2 regions of the Arcicella sp. genome follow, and region 2 is predicted to be linked to the other one. Evidence: riboswitches for the same ligand, from Rfam matches in the RefSeq annotation. Region 2 holds a riboswitch; the other holds the start of a gene.
The links. A riboswitch is a leader RNA that binds a small molecule or an ion and turns the genes downstream of it on or off. The one in region 2 is predicted to bind cobalamin.

Region 1: linked by a shared signal. The riboswitch ahead of AC1W31_RS08960 (TonB-dependent receptor plug domain-containing protein) and the one ahead of metE (5-methyltetrahydropteroyltriglutamate--homocysteine S-methyltransferase) in region 2 are both predicted to bind cobalamin.

What each region holds. Positions count from the first base shown of each region.
Region 1 is NZ_CBABQS010000024.1:6,308-14,035, reverse strand. Features, by position in the region: gene AC1W31_RS08975 (ABC transporter permease) at 1-1,283, opposite strand, end outside; gene AC1W31_RS08970 (ABC transporter ATP-binding protein) at 1,346-2,269, opposite strand; gene AC1W31_RS08965 (hypothetical protein) at 2,404-2,841, opposite strand; cobalamin riboswitch at 3,069-3,308, shown strand; gene AC1W31_RS08960 (TonB-dependent receptor plug domain-containing protein) at 3,416-5,377, shown strand; gene AC1W31_RS08955 (YncE family protein) at 5,415-6,518, shown strand; gene AC1W31_RS08950 (DUF6580 family putative transport protein) at 6,581-7,162, shown strand; gene AC1W31_RS08945 (ABC transporter substrate-binding protein) at 7,306-7,728, shown strand, end outside.
Region 2 is NZ_CBABQS010000007.1:24,510-32,237, reverse strand. Features, by position in the region: gene eboE (metabolite traffic protein EboE) at 1-966, shown strand, start outside; gene AC1W31_RS03250 (alkaline phosphatase family protein) at 1,006-2,373, shown strand; cobalamin riboswitch at 2,786-2,996, shown strand; partial or broken gene metE (5-methyltetrahydropteroyltriglutamate--homocysteine S-methyltransferase) at 3,167-5,476, shown strand; gene AC1W31_RS03240 (RNA polymerase sigma factor) at 5,890-6,426, shown strand; gene AC1W31_RS03235 (hypothetical protein) at 6,511-7,713, shown strand.

The DNA.
Region 1 (7,728 bases), on a different contig from region 2:
GGTTTTTTGCCGTACATTAAAATTCCCACTCTATAAATTTTTCCAGCCATCCAAGTAGTTCCCATAAAGCCTAAAACCAATAACGAAAACGACAAAGCTATTTGCCAATTCGGAACGCCAAAAGGTAGTCTCACCATCATATCAATCGGTGAAGTAAGTGGAAACATCGAAGCCCAAAATGCCAAATTACTATCGGGGTCTTGGATAATGGCTTGTCCCAAAAAGAAAGAAACCAATATCGGAACCGTGACGGGTAGCAGGAATTGTTGAGCCTCCGAAGCATTTTCAACGGCCGAACCAACGGCAGCAAACAATGAACTATAAATCAAATATCCACCGATATAGAACAAAAAGAAGCAGATGATTAATTTCGCCAAAGAGATATTTTCAACGGTTTGCGAAATGCCAGACAATGGGTTTTTAGCTTTAAAATCACTTTTAAATTTCTCTACTTCTTCTTTATTTACGCCCGTTTTTTGCATGACTTTCACTTTCTGCTCCACTTTTCCAGACATCAAAGAAGTCGTTGCCGTAGAGGCGGTGAAAGTAAGAACTCCCCACAATAAAAATTGCGTGATACCCACCAAACCAACGCCAATAATCTTGCCCATCATCAATTGGAAAGGTCTTACCGACGAAATCATCACTTCAATAATACGGTTACTTTTTTCTTCAATCACACCATTCATTACTTGAGAACCGTATAAAAATGCCGAAATATATAGCACAAAACCAAAAATACCCGCCAAAATCATGGCTCCCGTTGAGCTACTACTTTGCTCTTGGCCATCTTCTTGCAACGTGAAAGTGTCGGAACTAACTTTAACTTTATTATCCTCCAAAACTTTCAAATCAATGTTGGCATTTTTGAGTTTGATATTGCGTAATTCTGCTTGAATCGCCCCTTCAATATCGTGTTGCGTCCCAAAACCGATGCTTTTCTTTCCCACCATTTTCACGCCTTCAGGATTTGTCAGAATGTCTTTAGGAATGTTTACCAAAATATCAGCATCGCTTTTCAACAAGCCTTTTTTGGCTTCTTCAAAAGGCTTGTTAATAAATTTATACGTTAATTCTTCTTCCGATTTGATTTTATTGTTGAACAATCCGCTGTCATCCACAATTTCAATAGTCTTGGTTTCATTTGAATTCAAGGCTAAGTAAACTGGAATGGCATAAACGCCTGCCAACAGAAATGGAACAAGGATTGAAGCAATCCAGAAAGATTTTTTGCGTACCCGTGTTAGGTATTCTCTTTGTATAATGAGTAATATTTTGTTCATATTTGTAGCCCGATGCTTCCGCAACGGAGGTTATATCTTAAGATTTATTTTAGAAAATCGGATTACAACAAATCATTGGCTTCTCCACCGACAACTTTAATGAAAATTTCATTGAATGAAGGAATATTTTCATTAAAAGAGTTTAGTTCAACGTGCTGAATTAAATGATTAATTAACTGGTTTACAGGCATTTCTTGTGTATTACGAATATGCGCTTGTATAATATTATCTTCCAATCTTTTGGTATTCAATACTTCAAAAATGCCGTTTTCAGTGGGTAAATCTCCCGTAAATTGGATGGTGTAAGAATTATCTTTAAAACGATTTTTTACCTCTTTTTTGCCTCCGTGCAATACCACTTTTGATTTATTTATTAAAGCAATATTATCGCACAATTCTTCCACAGATTCCATTCTGTGAGTCGAGAAAATGATGGTTGTACCCCGTTCTTTCAATTCCAAAATTTCGTCTTTCAATAAATTTGCATTGATGGGGTCGAAACCCGAAAAAGGTTCGTCCAAAATGATTAGTTTAGGTTCATGAACAATGGTAGCGATGAATTGTGTTTTCTGTTGCATCCCTTTTGAAAGGTCTTCCACATTTTTATCCCACCATTCTTTAATGTCAAATTTAATAAACCAACGTTTTAGTTTTTCGAGTGCTTCGGCTTTTTTCATGCCTTTCAACTGGGCAAGATATAAAAGTTGTTCGCCGACTTTCATTTTTTTATAAAGTCCACGTTCTTCGGGCAAGTAGCCGATGTCTTCAATGTGTTTGGGTTGGAGTCGTTCACCGTTGAGCATAATTATTCCTTCGTCAGGTGCGGTGATTTGGTTGATAATTCTGATGAGCGAAGTTTTGCCCGCTCCATTGGGACCCAATAACCCAAAAATAGAACCTTGAGGAACTTCAATACTGACATCATCTAAGGCGGTGTGTTCGGAATAGCGTTTAACAACGTGCTGAGCTTCTAAGATATTTGACATAATTATAAGTTTTGGTTTTTTGTAGTTGGTTTGAGAACCATATTAGCCCCCGAATCGTCACACAAAACAAAGAGCGTTTGTCAAAAATGATTTAGATTTTTGACAAACGCTCTTTTTAGCTTGATAACCGGCAATTATTCTGAGTCTGTAATAGGCTCAACTTCAGGAGTCACTGGTTTTGAAGCGGGTTTATTCTTTGAAGTGCTTTTTTTAGTAGGAGCTGGTGTTGCTACTTTTGCTTTGGGTGCAGCGGCTGGCTTGGGAGATGAAGAAGTTTTATCGTTGGTTACGATGGAAATTTTAGCATTCAATGCTGCTTTTTCAGCCGCCTTTTCTTTCGCTTTTGCCACTTTTTTCGCTTTTGCTACTAATTTTTTTGTCGCTTTAATGGCATCTTTTTCTTGATCCTCTTCTTCGTCTTTTTGCAATTTTGCAAATTTCTTTACGATATCCTTAGAACATTCATCAACGGCTTTCACTAATTTTTTAGCGCTTTTTGCGTTCAATCCGTGCAATTTTCCTAAAATTACTGCCGATATGTCATTTGAGAGACTTCTGTTATCTGATTTCATTATCAATATTATTTAAATGTTAAGAGAATATTATTTTTGTGACAACGAATGTAGGGATAAGGTTTAACTCAAAAAAATTTTTTGTGTTAAGTTTTTAAGAAAAGTCTGTAAACTTTAGGTTCATTATTCAATAATTTGACCTTGAATAATACAATGTTGCAAAACTTTATCTTGATAATTTTTCCAATAATTTTGATGGCAAATTATAATCTTTAAATTTTCCCACTACCTTTGCAACAGTTTATGGTGCTTTCTATTCGTTATCAAACGAATTTAACGCTTAATAGGGAAATCGGTTCAATGCCGATACTGTCCCCGCAACTGTAAGTTTTATAAAGTCATTACCATGCTTCAATAACCACTGGAAAGAATTGATAATTATCAATTATCAATTATCAATTAAACTCTGGGAAGGTTTAGGTAATGATAAAACGAGTCAGGAGACCTGCCATTGAATCATTCTTGATTTTTGTTTACGGAAGATGAACACAATCGAGCGTTAGAATTTCTCTTTTTATTTTCTTGGTCAATTTCAGCGGTACTTCCGTCGGTCAAGGCTTAACGAATTTTTGTTATGTCTCTTGTCGTGTATTCTGTGCGTTATCGAATTTTATTTTCATTATTGGGTCTGGTTTTACCCCTGTTTGGCTACGCCCAAGAAATTGCCAACAAGCAAATTGATGAAGTAAAAGTGATGGGTTTTGCCACTGAACACTTTATGGCGGGTTTGAAAGTGCAAAAAATAGACTCGGCAACTTTAGCCAGATTTCAATTCCAAACCTTAGCCGATTTCTTGCAATTTCAATCACCAATTGCTTTTAAAAGTTACGGTTCTGGACAATTAACAAGCATTTCTTTTCGTGGAACTTCGGCAATGCATACTGCGGTACTTTGGAATGGACTCAATATCAATAGCCCAATGGCGGGACAAATGGATTTTTCCACCGTTCCAGTGTTGGGTTTCGACGAGATGTCAATTCAATATGGTTCAGCCGCCAGTTGCGTAGGTACGGATGCGGTTGGTGGAAGTATTTTGTTGAGTTCCGTTCCGAAATGGAAACAAAAAGGCACGAATTTCACCGTTGGCGGTCAGTACGGAAGTTTTGATAATTATAATGGACAAACGGGTTTGAGATTTGTAAAAGTCAGTAAATCGGGCTTACAGTTTTCGGGAAAAACCTTATTGTATGGAAGTCAATATAACAACCATTTCAACGCAACCGAACGAACCGACAACACCGGGAGAACTTACCCGATTGAGCCATCAGAAACTGCCCAAAAAGGATTCATTCAAGATTTATATTTGAAGAAAAAGAATGGAAATACGCTTTCTTTAAATATCTGGGTGACCGATAATAAATTGGCCATCCAGCCCGATGTGATTGCTTTTCGGGAAATTACGCAAAGCAAAGCCTACCGTGTTTTATCAGCTTACCAATTTGGCAATACCAATGTAAAAGCTGGTTTTATCAAAGATATTTTGGATTACGGAACGGGCGATTTTTTAACGCCAAGTCATTCAGAAACAGATAGATACATTGCTCGTGCCGAACACGAATTTTCTATAAAAAAGAAAGATTCCTTCCAACAAACTTCCTTGAGAATTGGCGCTGAATTTGTGCATTACATCGCCAAAGTTGATGGTTATGGTGGTGGCTCAATCACCGAAAGCCGACAAGATATTTTTGCTTTATTACGTCAACAATTTACCCAAAAACTAACTGCTTCGTTAAATCTTCGTCAGGCGTTTTCAACTCGTTATGTTGCTCCGTTTACGCCCTCTTTTGGCTTAGAATATGCGGTAATTTCAAACGAAAAAACACAAATCAAATTAACAGGAAATATTGCTAAAAGTTATCGTTTGCCAACGCTCAATGAACGCTATTGGAAAGTATTGGGCAATCTCAATATTCAACCTGAAAGTGGATTGAACAAAGAAATTGGAGCGAATTGGAAACAAGTTATTTCTACGAATCTCAATGCTTCATTAGGCGTAAATGTTTATCATAATTTGATTGATAATTGGACGTATTGGAATCCCGATAAAGGCTACCGAGTAGAGAATTTACAGCAAGTATTGAGTCAAGGATTTGAAATAATGGGTAGTGCTAAATATTTAAAAGACAAAATGTTGGCGGGCGTATCGGCTACTTATGCTTACACCGATGCATCTCAGCAAAAAGTCTATGATGTTTATGCCGTTGATATTATTGGCAAGCAATTAATTTACGTTCCCTTACACACGCTCACGGGAACGGCATACGTGGGCAAAGGCGATTGGTCATTGAATGTTCAAGGGCTTTATAATTCCGAACGCTATATCACTTTTGACCATTCAGGGCGACCATTTCCGTCGTACTTTATCGTAAATAGTACAGTTTCGGGCAAAATTCATATCGGCAAAATTCAAAGTAATCTTATTTTCCAAGTCAATAATTTGACGGATACCGTTTATCCGAGCGTTAGAAAAAATGCGATGCCAGGGCGTAGTTTTTCTTTGGGCTTGGTGTTTTCGGGGAATGGTTTCAATAAATAAAATTCAATAATTTTCATTCATATAAATCAATACAATAATGCAGTTTAATACTATTAATATACGTTCATTAGCCGCTTGTGCTTTAATTTTAGGGCTAAATGCTTGTAAATCAACTTCTGAGCCAGAGCCTTCTCAACCTTACGATACAGGCGTTTTTGTGATAAACAGAGGGAATTTCTTCGATAATAATGGTTCAATTAGTTTGATAAATTCGACGACAAAAGCGCTTAGTTTTGATATTTTTCAAACAGAAAATGTTAATTCTTTGGCTGGTGGCGTAAGTGATTATGCTGAAATAGATGGCAAAGGAATTATTTTGGTAGATAACGCTACGGCTGGAAAAGATGCAATCGAAATTGTGAATGCCCGTACGTTTAAATCGGTGGCAAAAATTCCTTCGAGTGATCTTGAAAACCCTCGCTATGTAGCAAAAGCAGGAACCAATAAAGCCTACGTAACGTGTTGGGATTCCTTCAATGCTGATTATTCATACAAGCCTGGCTACGTTTTGGTAATTGATTTAACGACTAATAAAGTAATTAAGAAAATTGCTGTACAGAAAGGTGCAAATAAATTATTGGTTGTTGGCAATGAAGCGATTGTAGCCACGACAACTTATAGCGATGCAACGACTATTTCAATCATTGATACGCAAGCCGATGCTATTAAACAAACTGTTGAAATAGGATATGAACCCCAATTAATTGGTGCGGATGCCAATGGAAAAATATGGCTTTATGCGGATGGAAAATTTGTAAAATTCAACCTAATCTCGAAAGCGGTGGAAAGTCGTATTGCCTTTGCTTCACCAAGTAGCATAAAATCGGCAGGAAGTTTTACTTTCAATAAAGAAAAAACGGCTATTTTATTTGCCTATTCTTACGCTGATGCTGCCGATAATTATAAGCAAAAAGGAGAAACATACAGTTTTGGCATCAATGATTCAAGTGTTTTAACTACTAAGCCTGTCATTAATAAAGTATTTTCTGGATTAACTACTGACCCAAATACTGGGAATATTTATGCGGGATTTTCTCCATCACTTAAGCAAGCAGGTTACGTTTTCCGTTACCAAGCCAATGGAACATTAATTGATTCTTTAAAGGCTGGAATCGGTCCAGAAGGCTTTTTATTCAAATAAACTAAATAAAAAAAGATTAGCTGAATTTTTAATATTCAGCTAATCTTGAAAATTTTAAATAGATGAAACAGACATTAAATCCCCGTTTTTTAACCTTGCTTTGCTTCATTTTAGCAATCGCTTTATTACGAATTACCAATGCTGCTCAACTGACACCATTTGCCAATTATACGCCAATCGGTGCATTGGGATTATTTGGCGGAGCGTATTATTCGAGTCGATGGAAAGCTTTTGCCTTGCCAATTCTCACGCTTTTAGTGAGCGATTTGGTGATAAATAAAGTCGTTTTTCAAGGAAAATACGGAGCAATGTACGATGGTTGGTACTGGATTTACGGAATTTTTGCCCTAATCGTTTTATTCGGAAAGGTAATTCTTCAAAAAATAAATGTTCAAAATGTGATTTTGGCGGCAATTATTGCCTCGGTTTTGCATTGGGTTTTGGCAGATACAACCGTTTGGATTGGTGGCGGAACAGATTTAAGAACCATGCTTCCATTCAGCCGTGATTGGGCTGGTTATGTACAGTGTTTAACGCAAGGATTTCCGTATATGAAAAACTTTTTAGTCGGGACATTGGCATATAGTGGGTTAATGTTTGGTGCATTTGAATTGTTGCAAGTACGATTTCCAAAATTAGCTTAGTTTCGATGTATGATGTTCGATGTTTGGTCTTCTTCCGAAAATCGAATACCGAACATCAAACACCGAATATCAAACATCGAGCAACGAAAATCGAACATCGAGACCAAACATCGGACAACGAATAACAAAAATCCAAAAACAATATGAAAGCCGTTTCTTTCCTTCCTGCCGCCACGCAAATGATTTACGACATGGGTTTGCAAGACCTTTTGTATGGCGTAACTTTTGAATGTCCCGAGAAATCACGGGCTGATAAACAGATTTTGGTTCGTTGCGTATTGGAAGGAAAAGATTATTCGAGTGAAGAAATTGACCGTATTTTTTCCGCTTCAAAAGCCCAAGGGAAAAGCCTTTATTACGTAGAAGAAGATAAATTGCAAGCCATCGCTCCCGATATTGTCATCACGCAAGACGTTTGTGAAGTTTGCCAAATTGACACCAAATGTACCCAAGCGGTCATTGATAATCTTGAAAAAACACCCATCATCATTACACTAACACCCCAAAGTTTGACTGATGTATTTCAGTCTGCCATCACAATTGCTTCGGCACTGGGTCGAGAAGAA
Region 2 (7,728 bases):
ACGATGAACGGATTTCCTTACGGTGGTTTTCATGATGTGGTGGTAAAAGATAATGTTCACGCTCCCGATTGGACAAGTACAGAACGAGTAGATTATACCATCAGAATGTTCCGTTTATTAGCTCAAATCTTACCAAATCAATTGACAGAAGGCGGTATTTCAACATCTCCACTATCGTATCGTTTTTGGTGGAAAGATGAACAAAGTTTAGCCAATGCCGTTCAAATTGCAACGCAAAATATGTTGTTAGTCGTGGACGAATTGATGAAAATTGCGGAAGAAACAGGTAAAATATTACACCTTGATATAGAACCAGAACCCGATGGAATTTTAGAAAATTCAGTAGAATTTATCGACTGGTATCAAAATGTTTTAATGCCGCAGGCTATCGAACATTTTGCTCAAAAGTCGATCTCTGCCAAATCAGCTAAAGAAATCATCAATACGCATATTCAATTGTGCTATGATATTTGTCATTTTGGGGTGAGTTACGAAGAACCACAACCTGCCATCGACCAATTAAATACTTTAGGAATTAAGGTTGGCAAAATACAGATAAGCTCAGCCATTAAAGTAGATTTTACGACTGATGCAGTCGCTAAATTAAAAGGCATTGCTCAATACGATGAACCAACGTATTTACACCAAGTTGTTGCCCTTCGTACTGATGGAAAATTTGATAAATATCCCGATTTAAAACAAGCCATTGATAGTTTTGAAGACGGAAAACATACCCAGTGGCGAGTGCATTTTCACGTACCATTATTCTTGGAAACGTATGGATTATTGAGTTCAACGCAATCAGAAATTGTTAAAACCTTAGCGATTCAAAAAGCAACGCCTTTTACCAATCATTTAGAAATAGAAACTTACACGTGGGGCGTTTTACCTGCCTCGGTGCAAGTTCCGCTGAATGAATCTATTATCCGTGAAATTGCTTGGGTACAAAGTATTTTGGCTCAGTAATATAGACAATCAGTCTGTGGTACTTAACTCATCAACATTATGCAAAAAACAGTAGTCATTGATATCGTAGGACTTAGTACAAGCCTGATTGGCGAACACACGCCTTTTTTGAAAAAATACCTTTCAGAACATCATTTAACGCATATTATGCCCGTTTTTCCTGCCGTAACCACCACGGCTCAAAGTTGTTATGTGACTGGGAAATTCCCCGACACGCATGGAATTGTGGGGAATGGATGGTATGACCGTGATGATAGTGAAGTGAAGTTTTGGAAGCAGTCTAATAAATTAGTGAAAGCCGATAAAATTTGGGAAGCCGCCAAAAAGAACAACCCGAAGTTTACGTGTTCCAAAATGTTTTGGTGGTATAATATGTATTCTTCAGCTGATTTTAGCGTAACTCCTCGCCCACAATATCACGCTGATGGTGTAAAAGCGCCCGATTGTTACTCACAACCCCCAGATTTACGGTATAAACTTCAAGCCGCATTAGGTACATTTCCCCTTTTTAGTTTTTGGGGACCCAATGCCAACATCAAATCTTCCAAGTGGATTGCTGATGCTTCAATTTGGGTGGATAAAGCCGAAGACCCCACTTTGTCGCTCATTTATTTGCCCCATTTAGATTATTGTTTGCAAAAATTTGGCGTTGATTTTTCAAAAATCAGTAAAGAATTAGGCGAAATTGACAAATTGGTTGAAGAGTTAGTAAGCCATTATAAAAGCACGGGGGCAAACATTATTTTACTGTCGGAATACGGAATTAATAATGTCAGTCGCCCAATTCATATTAATCGAATTTTAAGAGAAAATGGTTTAATTTCAATCAGAATTGAGCAAGGTTTGGAGTTACTGGATGCTGGAATTTCTAAAGCATTTGCAACCGCCGACCACCAAATTGCCCATATTTATTTTAATGATTTATCTGAAAAAGAGCGAGTTAAAACCATTTTAGAAAATACCGAAGGAATTGCTTTGGTGTTGGACGAAGAAGGAAAAAAAGAACATCATCTCGACCATGAACGTTCGGGAGATTTAGTTGTGATGGCAGAACCAGACGCTTGGTTTACCTATTATTATTGGCTTGATGATGCAAAAGCTCCCGATTTTGCAAGATTGGTGGATATTCATAAAAAGCCAGGTTATGACCCCGTGGAAATGTTTATGAATCCAAAAAATCCATTCATAAAACTAAGAGCTGCTTATAAATTAGCTCGTAAACTATTGGGATTTAGATATTTAATGGATGTAATTCCTTTGGATGCTACGTTGGTAAAAGGTTCTCACGGAGGAACATTAGCGGGTAAAGAATTTTATCCAGTGTTAATTTCTGACCAAAAAATTTCGGATAAAGATATTTTGGCAACCGATGTTTATGATGTTATTTGGAACTCTATTTTTGGGTAAATATTTTAAATAATATAGAGATTTATTTTTAAATTGGTGAAATATTTGCCGAGTAAGATATAAACACAGCAATAATACAGAAGAATTTATATAGGTTTTAGAAGTACCAAGCGTGTCTTAATAAAGCCAAAATATTTTTATCAGTCAAAAGCAAGCTGCAAAGGCTTGTCTTTGAGATTTTAATAATCCTTGCTTTCTTTTAAACCTAAAATAAAAGGGAACACTATTATCGGTCAATATTTTACGCACTTTCGCAGTCGAAGAAGTTAAAAATTTTAATACTCTTCTAATCGTCACTCTCAGATAATATATCTATTTTTTATTTTAGATATAATAACCAAAATATTATCAATTAGTAGATTTTCTATTATTATAAGACTCAGCCTATTACCTTTGTAATGTTTCAAAAATACCCGTCAATCGGATAGTTGGTTTTTGCTAAAAGGGAACTTTTAGATAAAATTAAAAAGGAATCGTGTGTGAATCACGAACAGTCGTGCTACTGTATTTAACCGTTTCAAACTGAAACAAGTCAATCCCCACGTTGCCCATTGTTCTAACAGAATGAGAAGGGCGGGAAAGATGTTATAAGTCAGGAGACTTGCCTTCTATCTCAATGATTACACGCTCACGAAAAGGGTGTAAGCCACGTATTAAACTAATTTTATTTCATCGAATCGTATAAAAGAGTATTTGCTTTTTAAGTATATGCCCTGTTAGAGAATTCGTGTGCGTACAGCTTTTGAAGGACGGTTTGGGTGTCTTGAGTTTTTTCATTTAAAACAAAAAGACAATGATTACTCACAATTTAGGTTATCCACGAATTGGTAGCCAAAGAGAATTAAAAAAAGGATTAGAACAATTTTGGGCGGGCAAAATCTCCCAAGATGAGTTGCAAAAGATTGGGCGCAAGATTCGCCACCAAAATTGGCAAATGCAAATTGACGCAGGTTTGACGTTGATTCCTTCCAATGATTTTTCATTTTATGACCACGTGCTTGACACCGCCTTGATGGTTGGAGCAATTCCTGAAAGATATCAGGTGGTAGTAAATAGCCAAAACAGTTCAGAAACGGATGTATATTTTGCAATGGCAAGGGGATTACAGACGGCAGAAGCGGATATTGGTGCGATGGAAATGACCAAATGGTTTGATACCAATTATCATTACATTGTTCCAGAGTTTACTGAAAATCAGGTATTTACTCGTTATTCAGATAAAATAATTCATGATTTTGAAGATGCTAAACAATTGGGCATCATTTCCAAACCAGTATTAGTTGGCCCCGTTACTTTTCTACTATTAGGAAAAGAAAAAGCATCTGGATTCGATAGAATTGATTTATTGGATAAAATTCTTCCAATCTACGTTGAAATATTGCAAGAATTGGCGCATAAAGGAGCTACATGGGTGCAAATTGATGAACCGTATTTATCCTTGGATTTGTCCGAAAATGAAAAAGTCGCTTTCCAAAAAGCCTATCAAACCATCAAAGAAAATGTGCCTTCGTTGAAGATTCTTCTGGCTACGTATTTTGAATGTACTGGCGATAATATCAACTTGGCGACCACTCTTCCAATCGACTGTTTACACATAGATTTAGTGCGTTGTCCTGCACAATTAGGCGATATTTTAGAAATCTATCATTTTGTAAAATCAGACAAAATATTGTCATTAGGCATTGTGGATGGACGAAATATTTGGAAAACGGATTTTAAAATAGCTTTAGATTTTATTCAAAAAGCCGTTAAAACCTTCGCTGAGGATAGAATAATGATTGCCCCTTCGTGTTCGCTTTTACATTCGCCTTGTGATTTGGAATTAGAGAAAAATAAAGACGTTTTAACCCTTGAAATTAAAAGTTGGTTAGCGTTTGGCAAGCAAAAATTGGCTGAAATTGTCACCTTAGAAAGGCTTTCAAATTCACAATACGATTTATCTATTACCTTAGAATTTGCCGAAAATCAAAGAGCGATTGAGAAAAGAAAAACATCCTTGTTGATTCATAAACCGCTGGTAAAACAACGAGTTGGAGCGATTACGGAACAAGATTCTCAAAGAAAAAATCCTTTCTATATCCGTCAAAAATTGCAATTGGAAGCATTAAAATTGCCTATTTTTCCAACCACAACCATTGGCTCATTTCCACAGACAGACGAAGTGCGTAAACTCAGAGCGAATTTAAAGAAAGGTATTATTTCGCAAATAGAATACGATGATTTTATTGAAAAAGAAATTGAAAGCTCAATTGTATGGCAGGAGAAAATTGGCTTAGATGTATTGGTTCACGGTGAATTTGAACGCAATGATATGGTTGAGTATTTCGGAGAACAATTATCGGGTTATGTATTTACACAAAATGGTTGGGTTCAAAGTTATGGTAGTCGTTGTGTAAAACCTCCCATTATTTATGGTGATGTTGAACGCACTACACCCATGACGGTTCGATGGTCTAAATTTGCCCAATCAAAAACGAAAAAACCGATGAAAGGGATGCTTAGAGGACCCATTACAATTTTGCAATGGTCATTTGTTAGAGACGACCAACCACGACGGACGACTGCCTTTCAGATAGCACTTGCGATTCGGGATGAGGTAGTCGATTTAGAAAATGCAGGGATTAAAATTATCCAAATTGACGAACCAGCCATTCGTGAAGGCTTGCCACTCAGAAAAGCGGATTGGGAATAGGTTGAAGCCTTTCGCTTGAGTGCCTCACAAGTCCAAGATGTAACCCAGATTAATACACACATGTGCTATTCGGAGTTTAATGATATTATCAAGCACATTGCCGACATGGACGCAGATGTTATCACGATAGAAACTTCCCGCTCTCAAATGGAATTATTGGATGTTTTTACTAATTTTCAATATCCAAATGAAATTGGGCCAGGTGTTTATGATATTCATTCGCCAAGAGTTCCAGAGGTGAGCGAAATGGTACAATTACTTGAAAAAGCGTTAGTAAATATTCCTGCTCGTAATTTATGGGTAAACCCCGATTGCGGTTTAAAAACCCGTAAATGGGCAGAAACGCAAAAAGCTTTGAATAACATGATTTTGGCTACCCAAGAATTAAGAATAATGGTTTTGGCGGAATAAAGTAAGGTTTTTCACGGGAGACGTCTCCGATGCAGATCTCACATAATAATTTGTGGGCATAATTGAAGTAAGATGGGTTGGAAAACTATTCTACTTCAATTATACCCACAAATTATTATATGAGATACTATTTTATCGTCGTTATAAACAAACAATGATAGTCCATTTAACATTTTAAGAAAAACTGTCTTCATTTGCGATGGATATATATTATTGATTGCAATTTCTTCCTGTATTGGGACAAAATAAAATAGTACATCGTAAGTTACTGTAAAACAATAAGTTAGCCGACGTGATTTTCATCCTTTGTGTTCATAAATAACCAATTTATTGGAAGAATATTTAGGTTTTAATTAAAATTAATTTTCCCTACGCAATATGATTCAACTAATTATCGTAGTCTAAATCAAGAAATGGTAAAAGACGATTTAGTAAAAATATTGAAGCTGTGTCGTAACTATGACCCTAATGCCCAACGACAGCTTTATAACAGCTTTTATCGTTTTGGATTGTCCGTTTGTGTGCGTTATGTAGCCAATCTTGAAAATGCTCAGGAATTATTAAATGATAGTTTTTTGAAAGTTTTCACGAACATAATCAAGTATAAAGAAGATATGGTTTTTGTTACTTGGTTCAAAAAAATTATTGTTAATACCTGTATAGATTTTTTACGGAAAAGCCACCGAGAATTACCTTCCGTTGGGGTAGAGGAAGCCTCTGAAGTGAGTATAGACATGGATATTTTTGAAAAATTCACTGTGGAAGAAATTGGTAATTTAATCCAGCAATTACCACCATCGTATCGAACCATATTTAATCTTCATATTATCGAAGGTTATCCACACAAAGAAATTGCCGAAATGTTGGGAATTAATATTGGAACATCCCTTTCTAATTTGAGTCGTGCCAGAACAAAATTACAAGAATTAATGGTACTGAATGACCATTGATTAGCAACTAAGTATCATCTTATGAATAAACTAAAATTATTAATCACTCCCAATAGCAACAGAATGGTATAAAATTTACGGAAAATGAATGAACATGATTTTGACAAATTATTCGGTTCTCAATTGCCTGATTTGGCGGATAAAAACTGGAGTAAATTAGCGGGAAAGCTCGAAAGCTTCAACCTTCAGCGTAAGATTGCTAAGCTTGTTTGGGTTTTGTGGGGATTGGGTATTTTGGGCGTTTTAATGATGGCGATAACGGGCGGATTATTCTATCAAATACAGGAACATAAACAGCATTTGAAGAATTTAGAAAGTCAATTAATAGCGATTAACCAGTCAAAAATATTTAAACAAGATACTGTATATCAGAAAGTTATTTTGCGTGACACCATTTACAGAACCTCTGTTTACCATAATAAAACAATTGATGGATTTAAATTAAGGCCAAATATTTTTGTTCAAAATCAAGGGAATGAAGGGCTTTATTATGAAAAGAATTATACTGGTAATAATCAAGAAGCAACTTTAACCGAACGTAATAAATATGATGAATTACAGGCAATTAACTCAAAAAAGATGGTTTTGGAGAAGATGAGAGAAAACTGGTCAGCAATAGTGAAACCAGATTCTTTGGTGGCAGATTTTGTCAATACCTCACCTCAATTCTCTCTGATTCCATCTTCTTTAAGCGTAGGTCTGATAGGGGCGTATCAATTGCCCAATGGCGATAATTTCCAGTTGGGAGATGGCTCACAATTTGGGTTTAGAACGGTTTTAGGGTACAACAATCGAAAGGGGCAGGAAAGATGGGGAGTAGTTTTAGATTTTCTGCAAAATAATTTCTCATTTACGAATCAAGAAGCTCGTGAAGGGATTATCAATTTGCCTCAAAACCTGCCGCATCTAACGGATTCGCACGTGAGAGGGGCAGATGTAAGAAATATTTCATCGTATCAATTTGGGATGGGTTTACGTTATAATCTGATATTCAGTACCAAATTTAAGCCTTACTTTGGCCTGAGTTGGTCGACTCAATTTTCTAATATTTACGGGGTAAACTATTTTACGGAAGATAGAATCGATAAACGAGAAAGAAAATTTTATGCTCGGTATGATAATCTGTCAAGCATTACCAATATTCTTGGAACTAATATGGGGATCAATTATCAACTCTCAAACCACTTCTCAACGGGATTGGAAGTTTACTATCAGTCGCATATTTCAGACCCAATATTAACACCAAACGCTTTGGGTGCAAGACTTAGCTTAAAATGTCATTTTTAAAAACAAAAAATTTAT